Regions from separate parts of the Pseudomonas sp. GW821-FHT10B02 genome, predicted to be linked through region 1. Evidence: predicted binding sites of a transcription regulator. Region 1 holds the regulator's gene; each other region holds the start of a gene.
What was found. Region 1 encodes sigma-54, which starts transcription at its own class of promoters, with help from an activator protein. Its sites were predicted from a motif close to ANTGGCATNNANNTTGCTNT; they were not measured.
Positions count from the first base shown of each region.

Region 2: nirB (nitrite reductase large subunit NirB) is a predicted target of sigma-54. The motif match lies at 1,870-1,889, and genes of this name have one in related genera.
Region 3: AC07OF_RS21650 (flagellar basal body rod protein FlgF) is a predicted target of sigma-54. The motif match lies at 1,738-1,757, and genes of this name have one in related genera.

Region 1 covers NZ_JBWKNR010000002.1:147,326-150,602, reverse strand. The annotation lists gene lptB (LPS export ABC transporter ATP-binding protein) at 1-495, shown strand, start outside; gene AC07OF_RS03660 (RNA polymerase factor sigma-54) at 675-2,168, shown strand; gene hpf (ribosome hibernation-promoting factor, HPF/YfiA family) at 2,246-2,554, shown strand; gene ptsN (PTS IIA-like nitrogen regulatory protein PtsN) at 2,567-3,031, shown strand; gene rapZ (RNase adapter RapZ) at 3,034-3,277, shown strand, end outside.
Region 2 covers NZ_JBWKNR010000007.1:166,136-169,412, reverse strand. The annotation lists gene AC07OF_RS12955 (bifunctional nitrate reductase/sulfite reductase flavoprotein subunit alpha) at 1-1,781, shown strand, start outside; gene nirB (nitrite reductase large subunit NirB) at 2,056-3,277, shown strand, end outside.
Region 3 covers NZ_JBWKNR010000015.1:100,480-103,756, reverse strand. The annotation lists gene flgD (flagellar hook assembly protein FlgD) at 1-7, shown strand, start outside; gene flgE (flagellar hook protein FlgE) at 38-1,363, shown strand; gene AC07OF_RS21655 (hypothetical protein) at 1,436-1,624, shown strand; gene AC07OF_RS21650 (flagellar basal body rod protein FlgF) at 1,815-2,555, shown strand; gene flgG (flagellar basal-body rod protein FlgG) at 2,601-3,277, shown strand, end outside.

The DNA.
Region 1 (3,277 bases):
GCCGGTATTGGTTACCTGCCCCAGGAAGCCTCGATCTTTCGCAAGCTTTCGGTTGCCGACAACATCATGGCGATCCTCGAGACCCGCAAGGACCTCGACACCGCCGGACGTCGCAAGGAACTGGAAAGCCTGCTGCAGGAATTTCACATCAGCCACATTCGCGACAACCTCGGCATGAGCCTGTCCGGCGGCGAGCGTCGCCGCGTGGAGATCGCTCGTGCCCTGGCCACCGCACCGAAATTCATCCTGCTCGACGAACCCTTTGCCGGTGTCGACCCGATTTCGGTCGGCGACATCAAGCAGATCATCCATCACCTCAAGGCCAAGGGCATCGGTGTACTGATCACCGACCACAACGTCCGTGAGACCCTGGATATCTGCGAAACCGCTTACATCGTCAACGATGGCCAACTGATTGCCGAAGGCGATGCAGAGACCATCCTGGCCAACGACCTGGTCAAAGAGGTGTACTTGGGCCACGAGTTCCGCTTGTAAGTTCGAGGCGACAAAGCGCTTGCCAGGGGCAACTGTACCGGTGAAATCCGGCTTAATTGTTACAGCACCCTAGGCAAACGCTCCAATTTCAGGCATATAATTTGCTTAAAGTTGGCGCTTCGGTGCCCTTGTAGTGGATGGCGCATGTGCGCCGGCGAAAAAGGTGTTAAGCCCCTGCCATGAAACCATCGCTCGTCCTAAGAATGGGCCAGCAACTGACGATGACACCGCAGTTGCAACAGGCCATCCGTCTGCTCCAGCTTTCTACCCTGGACCTCCAGCAGGAAATCCAGGAAGCGCTGGAATCGAACCCGATGCTCGAACGCCAGGAAGAAGGCGACGACTTCGACAACAGCGACCCGATGGCGGACAACGCCGAAAGCAAGCCGGTCGCCGAAGTCCAGGACACCAGTTTCCAGGAAACCACGCCCACCGTGGACAGCCTGGAAGACGGCGAATGGAACGAGCGCATCCCCAACGAGCTACCGGTCGATACGGCCTGGGAAGACATCTACCAGACCAGCGCCAGCAGCCTGCCCAGCAACGACGATGACGAGTGGGACTTCACCACCCGCACCTCGGCTGGCGAAAGCCTGCAAAGCCACCTGCTCTGGCAGTTGAACCTGGCGCCGATGTCCGACACCGACCGGCTGATCGCGGTCACCCTGATCGACTGCATCAACAACCAGGGCTACCTCGACGAAACCCTCGAAGAAGTCTGCGAGTCCTTCGACCCGGAGCTGGATATCGAGCTCGACGAAGTCGAAGCCGTGCTGCACCGCATCCAGCAATTCGAACCGGCCGGCATCGGCGCGCGCAACCTCAGCGAGTGCTTGCTGCTGCAGCTGCGTCAACTGCCCGCCAGCACCCCCTGGATGGCCGAAGCCCAGCGCCTGGTCCGCGATTACATCGACCTGCTCGGCAGCCGTGACTACAGCCAGCTGATGCGGCGGATGAAGCTCAAAGAAGACGAACTGCGCCAGGTCATCGAACTGGTCCAGAGCCTCAACCCGCGCCCTGGCTCGCAGATCGAGTCCAGCGAAGCCGAATACGTGGTCCCTGACGTGATCGTGCGCAAGGACAACGAACGCTGGCTGGTCGAGCTCAACCAGGAAGCCGTGCCGCGTCTGCGGGTCAACCCGCAATACGCCGGATTCGTCCGCCGTGCCGACACCAGCGCCGACAACACCTTCATGCGCAACCAGTTGCAGGAAGCCCGCTGGTTCATCAAGAGCCTGCAGAGCCGTAACGAAACCCTGATGAAGGTCGCCACCCAGATCGTCGAGCACCAACGTGGTTTCCTCGATCACGGCGACGAAGCAATGAAGCCGCTGGTATTGCACGACATCGCCGAAGCGGTGGGCATGCACGAGTCGACCATTTCCCGGGTCACCACCCAGAAATACATGCATACACCGCGTGGAATTTACGAGCTGAAGTACTTTTTCTCCAGCCACGTCAGCACCTCCGAAGGCGGTGAATGCTCGTCCACAGCGATTCGCGCGATCATCAAAAAACTGGTTGCAGCGGAAAATCAGAAAAAGCCATTGAGTGACAGCAAGATCGCTGGTTTACTGGAGGCACAAGGTATCCAGGTAGCCCGTCGCACCGTCGCCAAGTACCGCGAGTCCCTCGGCATTGCACCGTCGAGTGAGCGTAAGCGACTGATGTAGCCCCTGAGATAGCCATAGCAGTTCAGTGGCAGGCGCAATACCTGCCTCTTATGCACGGGCAACAAAGGAGAAGCTGTATGCAAGTCAATATCAGTGGACAGCATGTAGAAGTCACCCAGCCGCTGCGCGAGTACGTCGAACAGAAACTGAAACGGCTGGAAGGGCACTTCGACAAGATTACCAATGTGACGGTAATCATGAAGGTCGAGAAGCTGCAGCAGAAAATTGAAGCGACGCTGTTTATTCCCGGCGGCGAAGTGGTTGCAAATGCCGAACACACAGACATGTATGCAGCGATCGATGCCTTGACCGACAAGCTCGACCGCCAACTGAAAAAACACAAGGAAAAACAGCAAAGCCTGCTGCAAGGTGCAGCGGCCCGCTGATCCCCCTCATCCATGATCCGACTTGAAACCATCCTGACCCCCGGCCGTTCCCTGGTGAACGCGCCGGGAGGCAGTAAAAAGCGTGCACTCCAGGAAATCGCCACCCTGATCGACCGGGAAGTTCCGGACCTGGAGATGCAAGACGTTTTTGAAGCCCTGTTTGCCCGGGAGAAACTCGGGTCGACCGGTTTTGGTAATGGCATTGCCATTCCACACTGCCGCCTGAAAGGCTGCTCATCCCCCATCAGCGCCCTGATACACCTGGATGCACCGATTGACTATGACGCCATTGATGGCGCCCCGGTCGATTTGCTGTTTGTCCTGCTGGTTCCCGAAGCGGCCACTGATGCGCACCTTGAGCTGTTGCGCCAAATTGCCAGCATGCTCGACCGTAAGGAAGTGCGTGACAGGTTGCGTGCCGCCGGTAGCAGTGAAGCCTTGTACCAGGTCGTACTGGACGTACAGAACGAGTCCTGAACATGCGCCTGATTATCGTCAGTGGCCGATCCGGCTCCGGCAAGAGCACCGCCCTCGCAGTCCTGGAGGACAACGGCTACTACTGCATCGATAACCTGCCTGCCGGGCTGCTACCGCAGCTGGCGGAAAATGCCCTGATCAACACCGAGCTGATGCAGCCCAAAGTGGCGGTATCAATCGATGCACGCAACCTGCCCAGCCATCTGAGCCGCTTCCCCGAGCTGCTCGAAGATGCCCGGAGCAAGC
Region 2 (3,277 bases), on a different contig from region 1:
CGCCGTTTCACTGGAATGATGTCTACGGCGACAACCTGGCCATCAACGCAGTCACCAGCGACGCCGTCGATCCGCTGTCGCTGCAACCGGCCTTCAAGTATTGCGCGGTGGCCCTGAGCCGGGTCGCTGGCGAACGCATCAGCGCAGTGCAAGTCGAGCAACCAATCGCCTCGATGCAGGACCAGCACCTGTTACTCTGGGCCTCGCAAACCGGCAACGGTCAGGCCCTGGCCGAACAGTGTGCCGAACAGCTGCGTGAGGTTGGCCTGCCGGTGCAGTTAAGCTGCATGGAGGATGTCGCGCTGGCGCAGCTGGACAGTCCCGCCAGCCTGCTGCTGATTGCCAGCACCTTTGGCGACGGCGACGCACCGGATAGCGGCGCGGCGTTCTGGCAGGACTTGCAGGGCGAACATGCGCAACGTTGCGCCGGACTGCCTTATGCCGTGCTGGCCCTGGGCGATTCCAGCTATGAGCAGTTCTGTGGTTTCGGCCGCAAGCTCGACCAGCGCCTGGCCGAGCTCGGTGGTCGGCGCTTGCTGGATCGGGTCGATTGCGAGGGTGACGTTGCCGCACCGGCAGGGCAGTGGTTGCAGGCGCTGCTGGCCAAGTTCGGGCGTGATCAGCAGACGCTGGCCTTGCCTGTGTCCCAGCCTGTGTCCCAGCCTGCGGCCACGGGCTTCAGCAAACAACAGCCGCTGCCCGCCAGGTTGCTGGAAAACCGCTTGCTCAACAGCCCGGGCGCCAACAAGGAAACCCGGCAAATCGTTTTCGACCTGGCCGACAGCGGCTTCAGCTATCAGGCCGGCGATGCCCTCGGCGTGCGGCCGCGCAACTGTCCGGCGCTGGTGGACGAGCTGCTCGCGGCGACCGGTCTGGATGGCCGGCGGTTGGTCAGCCTCAAGGGCCAGGCCGACATGCCGCTGGCCGCTGCCTTGGGCGAGCACCTGGAAATCGCCCGGATCACCCCGGCCATACTGGAAGCCATTGCCCTGCACAGTGGCAACGCGCAGCTGCAGGACCTGCTCAAAGCGCAGAACAAAGCAGCGCTCAAGGAGTGGTTGTGGGGCAAACAACTGATTGACCTGGTGCATGCCTTCAAACCGGCGCTCGACCTGGAAACCTGGCTGAGCCTGCTCAAACCGTTGCAGCCACGCTTGTACTCGATCAGCTCCAGCGCCAGGTTCCACCCCGATCAGGTTCATTTGACCGTTTCCACGGTCCGTTATGGTCAGCGCAAGGGTGTTTGCTCAACTTATCTGGCTGACCGTGCGGCACAGGGCAAAGTGGCTATTTTCACCCAGCCAAGCGCACATTTTCGCCTGCCCAAGGACGCCACAGCGCCGGTGATCATGGTCGGTCCCGGCACCGGCGTCGCGCCGTTCCGGGCATTCCTGCAGGAGCGTCAGGCCGAAGGCGCCACGGGGCGTAACTGGTTGCTGTTCGGCGAACAGAAGGCGGCCAGTGATTTCTATTACCGCGACGAACTCCTGGCCTGGCAGCGCGAGGGGCATCTGACCCGTCTGGACACAGCGTTTTCACGTGACCAGGTGGAAAAAATCTATGTGCAACAGCGCATGCTCGAACACGGCGCCGAACTCTGGCGCTGGCTGGAAGAGGGCGGCTACTTCTATATCTGCGGTGACGCCGGGCGCATGGCCCGTGACGTCGATGCCGCGCTCAAGCAGGTGGTGGCTGAGCACGGCGCCTTGAGCACCGAACAGGCCGACGCCTACGTTGCTGAATTGAGCCGCAGCAAACGTTATCTGCGCGATGTGTATTGAGTGCCCCATAAGGGGGAGGGTTGCACCAGCCTGGGTCGATAACGGCCGCTTGTGCTAGCGAACAGGCCCGGTTTCAAAGGCTTTGGCAGTTGGCACGGTCCCTGCTTTTGCACTGTTACAACGTTCCTGCGGGTCAATGGCGATCTGCACCCGGAACTACATAAAACCACCAGGCAAAGGCGCCTGGAGCTTCGGCTCCAGGCGCCTTTTTTTGTTTTTCGGGGCTCGCCCCGGCAGTACAGCCACCGTGAATGGCCTTGAGTGAGGATCGGGTATGAATGCAGCAACGACCATCGCCCAGCGGGAAAAACTGATCATCGTCGGCAACGGCATGGTCGGGCATCACTGCGTCGAGCAACTGATCGAACGCGGCGCCCTGAGCCGTTATGAGCTGCGGGTGTTCGGTGAGGAACGCCAGCGTGCCTACGACCGCGTGCACCTGTCCGAATATTTCAGCGGCAGCTGCGCTGAAACCCTGGCCCTCGGCGCCGCGGGTCTGTATGCCGGGCATGGGGTGAATCTGCACCTGGGCGAAGCGGTGCTTCAGATTGATCGCGAGCATCGGCAAGTGCTGACTTCGGCGGGGCGCTACGCCTATGACCAACTGATCCTGGCCACCGGCTCTTATCCCTTTGTGCCGCCGATCGAGGGCTGCGAGGGTGCTTCGCGTCTGGTTTACCGCACCCTCGATGATCTCGATGCCATCCGCGCTGCGGCAACCGATGCCCGGCGTGGCGTGGTGGTCGGTGGTGGCTTGCTGGGGCTGGAAGCCGCCAACGCCCTCAAGTCGCTGGGCCTGGAAGCGCACGTAGTGGAATTCGCCCCGCGCTTGATGCCGGTGCAGTTGGACGCTGAAGGCGGCGCGGCCTTGCGTGCGCAGATCGAAGCGCTCGGGGTCGGCGTGCACCTGTCGCGGGCGACCCAGTCGGTGGTGGCCGGTGAAGACTATCGCTACCGGATGAACTTCGAGGGCGGCGAGTTTCTCGAAACGGACCTGATCGTGTTTTCCGCCGGGATTCGTCCGCAGGATGCTCTGGGCCGCAGCAGCGGTCTGGAGGTTGCCGCGCGCGGCGGGGTGGTGATCGACAGCGCCTGTCGCAGTAGCGATCCACACATCTATGCCATCGGCGAGTGCGCTTCGTGGAACGGCAGTGTGTTCGGCCTGGTTGCACCGGGTTACAGCATGGCGCGCAATGTCGCGGCGGCGCTGGCGGGTGAGAACGCCGCCAGTTTTACCGGCGCCGACATGTCGACCAAGCTCAAGCTGCTCGGTGTGGATGTCGGCTCGATCGGCGATGCGCACGGCGCAACCTCCGGAGCGCGCAGCTACCGCTTTATTGACGAAGCCAGCTCGGCGTATCGCCGTCTGGTGGTCGATGCCAGTGGCAAACGCGTACTCGGTGCGGTGTTGGTGGGCGACAACAGTTACTACGATACCTTGCTGCAATACGTGCAGAACGGCATCGCCCTGCCGGTCGATCCGGCGGCATTGATCC
Region 3 (3,277 bases), on a different contig from region 1:
TATATAGAGCCGGCTAGCGCGGCACAAGGAGTGAAAGATGTCATTCAATATCGGCCTTAGCGGTCTCTATGCAGCCAACAAACAACTGGACGTGACCGGCAACAACATTGCCAACGTTGCCACCACCGGTTTCAAGTCGTCGCGTGCGGAATTCGCCGACGTCTACTCGGCCAACAAGCTCGGCGTCGGTAGCCAGAGCGTTGGTAACGGTGTGCGTCTGGCCTCGGTATCGCAGCAGTTCACCAACGGTGATATCACCAACACCGGCAACGTGCTGGACATGGGTATCCAGGGTCAGGGCTTTTTCGTCCTGAGCGACAACGGCTCGCTCAGCTACACCCGTGCCGGTGCGTTTCAGACCGATAAAGACAATTACGTGGTGACCTCCGACGGCCTGCGTCTGCGCGGCTACGGTGTGGACGAGAACGGCAAGATCATCAATGGCGTGCTGACCGACCTGAAGATCGATACCTCGGCGCTGGCGCCAAAATCCACCACCTCGATTGATCAGGGCATCAACCTGAACTCGTCGGACAAGGTCATCCCGAGCACCACCACGTTCGATCCAAGCGACGACACCACCTGGAACAAGACTTTCGCCACCAAGATCTATGACAGCCAGGGTAACGAGCACATCATGGATCAGTACTACGTCAAGACCGACACCAATGAGTGGAAGTCTTACACCCTGATCGATGGTCGTAACCCGCTCGATCCTACCCAGGAGCCGCCGCAGCCACTGGAGGGCGTCATCACCTTCAAGCCTGACGGTAGTGTCGACACCATGACCGCGGGTGCTGCGGGTTCTGGCTACGAAGTAGTGAACAAGGTCTTCAAGCTGACCGGTTGGATTCCTGCCACCGTTACCGATCCGACTGCCAAGCCGCCGGTGTGGGGTTCCAACGGTTCCGAGGCCAGTGCCGGTGGTATCGCCATCGACATGACCGATACCACCTCCTACAACACCCCGACCACGCGTCTGTCGCAAAGCCAGGATGGTTACGCTACCGGTATTCTGTCGAGCCTGAGCATCGACTCCAGTGGTGTGATGTTCGCCAGCTTCAGCAACCAGCAGTCGCGTGCTATCGGTCAGGTTGCCATTGCGTCCTTCGCCAACGAGCAGGGCCTGCAGCCTATGGGTGGTACGCGCTGGGCCGAGACTTACTCCTCGGGTATTCCGGGCATCGATGCGCCGAAGACCGGTACCCTGGGCGCTATCGCCTCCAACTCGCTGGAGGCCTCCAACGTCAACCTGACCACTGAGCTGGTTGAGCTGATCAAGGCGCAGAGCAACTATCAGGCGAACGCCAAGACTATCTCTACCCAGAGCACCATCATGCAGACCATCATTCAGATGACCTGATGCTGCTGTGAGGCGGTAGGCGTGGACGGACCCCTTTCTCGGAAGGGGTCTGTCGTTTCAGAGGTATCGATCATGTTGCAACGATTGGCGTTAGCGGTGTTCGCGGTGCTGTTGATGACCCAAGTCAAGGCTGATGCCGCACCTTGGTATCGCTGGGAAAGCCAGGCAGATGGGCGCCTGGTCTGTGCCCAGTTTTCTCCGGGCGATGGCTGGAAGCGCTTTGCCGGTCCCTTCAACAACGCGGCGTGCCGCGACTACTGAGGCTTGCCGCTAGCGGCAAGCTGGCGCCGTAATTTCGACGGCGCTTCTCCCGGCTGCACGCCTGTGCGGCGATCAAGTCCTTGTCTGGCGGGGCTTTTGGCCACTTCTGCAAAGTTGGTTTGAAACTTGCTTCAAGCACTGCAAAGCAGCGGCGAGCGGCAAGTGTTCGCCAGCGCAGGGGAGAAATACTGTGGACAAGATGCTGTACGTGGCCATGACCGGTGCCAGCCAGAACGCGCTGGCGCAGAAGGCGCATGCCAACAACCTGGCGAACATTTCCACTACCGGTTTTCAGCGTGACCTGGAGCAGGCGCGCTCGATGCCGGTGTTTGGTGACAGCTTTCCGGCGCGTGCCTACGCCATGACCGAACGCCCGGCGACGGATTTTTCGCCGGGCTCGATGCTGGAAACCGGGCGTGACCTGGACGTGGCCGTTGGTGGTGACGGCTTTATCGCCGTGCAGGCACCGGATGGCAGCGAAGCCTATGTGCGTACCGCGAGCATGAATATCGATGCCCTGGGTGTGCTGCGTGCCGCCAACGGCATGCCGATCATGGGTAACGGCGGGCCGATTGCCGTGCCGCCAGAGCAGAAGGTCGAGGTCGGTGAAGACGGCACCATCACCATCCGCGCCATGGGCGAGGGACCAGAGGTAATGGCTGAAGTCGACCGGATCAAGATGGTCAACCCGGATCTCAAGACCATTACCAAAGGCCTGGATGGTCTGATCCACACCACCACCGGCCAACCTGCGCCGGCCGATGCCAACGTCAAGCTGGTGTCGGGCTTCCTTGAGAACAGTAACGTCAATGCCGTCGAGGAAATGACCTCGGTGCTGGCGCTGTCTCGGCAATTCGAACTGCACGTCAAGATGATGACCACGGCCAAAGAAGGCGACGAAGCCATGGCTCGGGTTTTGCAGATCGGCTAATTACACAGGCGTAGCGCCGGAATACAGGCGCGCGAGGAGAACGGCATGCTTCCAGCACTTTATGTCAGTAAAACCGGTCTGTCCGCACAGGACAAAAATCTGACCGTCATTTCCAACAACCTGGCCAACGTTTCGACCACTGGCTTTAAACGTGATCGTGCCGAGTTCCAGGACTTGCTCTACCAAACCCAGCGCCAGCCGGGTGCGCAATCGACCCAGGACAGTGAGCTGCCTTCGGGTCTGCAAACCGGTACTGGTGTGCGCATCGTCGGTACCCAGAAGAGCTTTATCGCCGGCAGCCTGCAAACCACCGAAAATCCGCTGGACATGGCGCTTGATGGTCGCGGTTTCTTCCAGATCCTGCAGCCTGATGGCACCGTCTCCTATACCCGTGACGGTACCTTCCACTTGAACTCCGACGGCCAGATCGTCACCGCCAGCGGTTTCGCCCTGGAGCCGGCGATTGTCGTGCCGCCTGAAGCGCAGACCTTCACCGTGGGCCGTGACGGCACCGTTTCGATCACCACCGCAGGCAACCCGGCGGCGCAGGTGATCGGCAACATCCAGACGGCCGACTTCATCAACCCGGCGGGCCTGCAGGCCACCGGTGGCAACCTGTTCCTGGAAACCGCCGCCAGCGGCGCGCCGCAAGTCGGTACTCCAGGCCTCAACGGTTTCGGTGTGGTCCAGCAGCAGACCCTGGAAAACTCCAACGTCAGCAC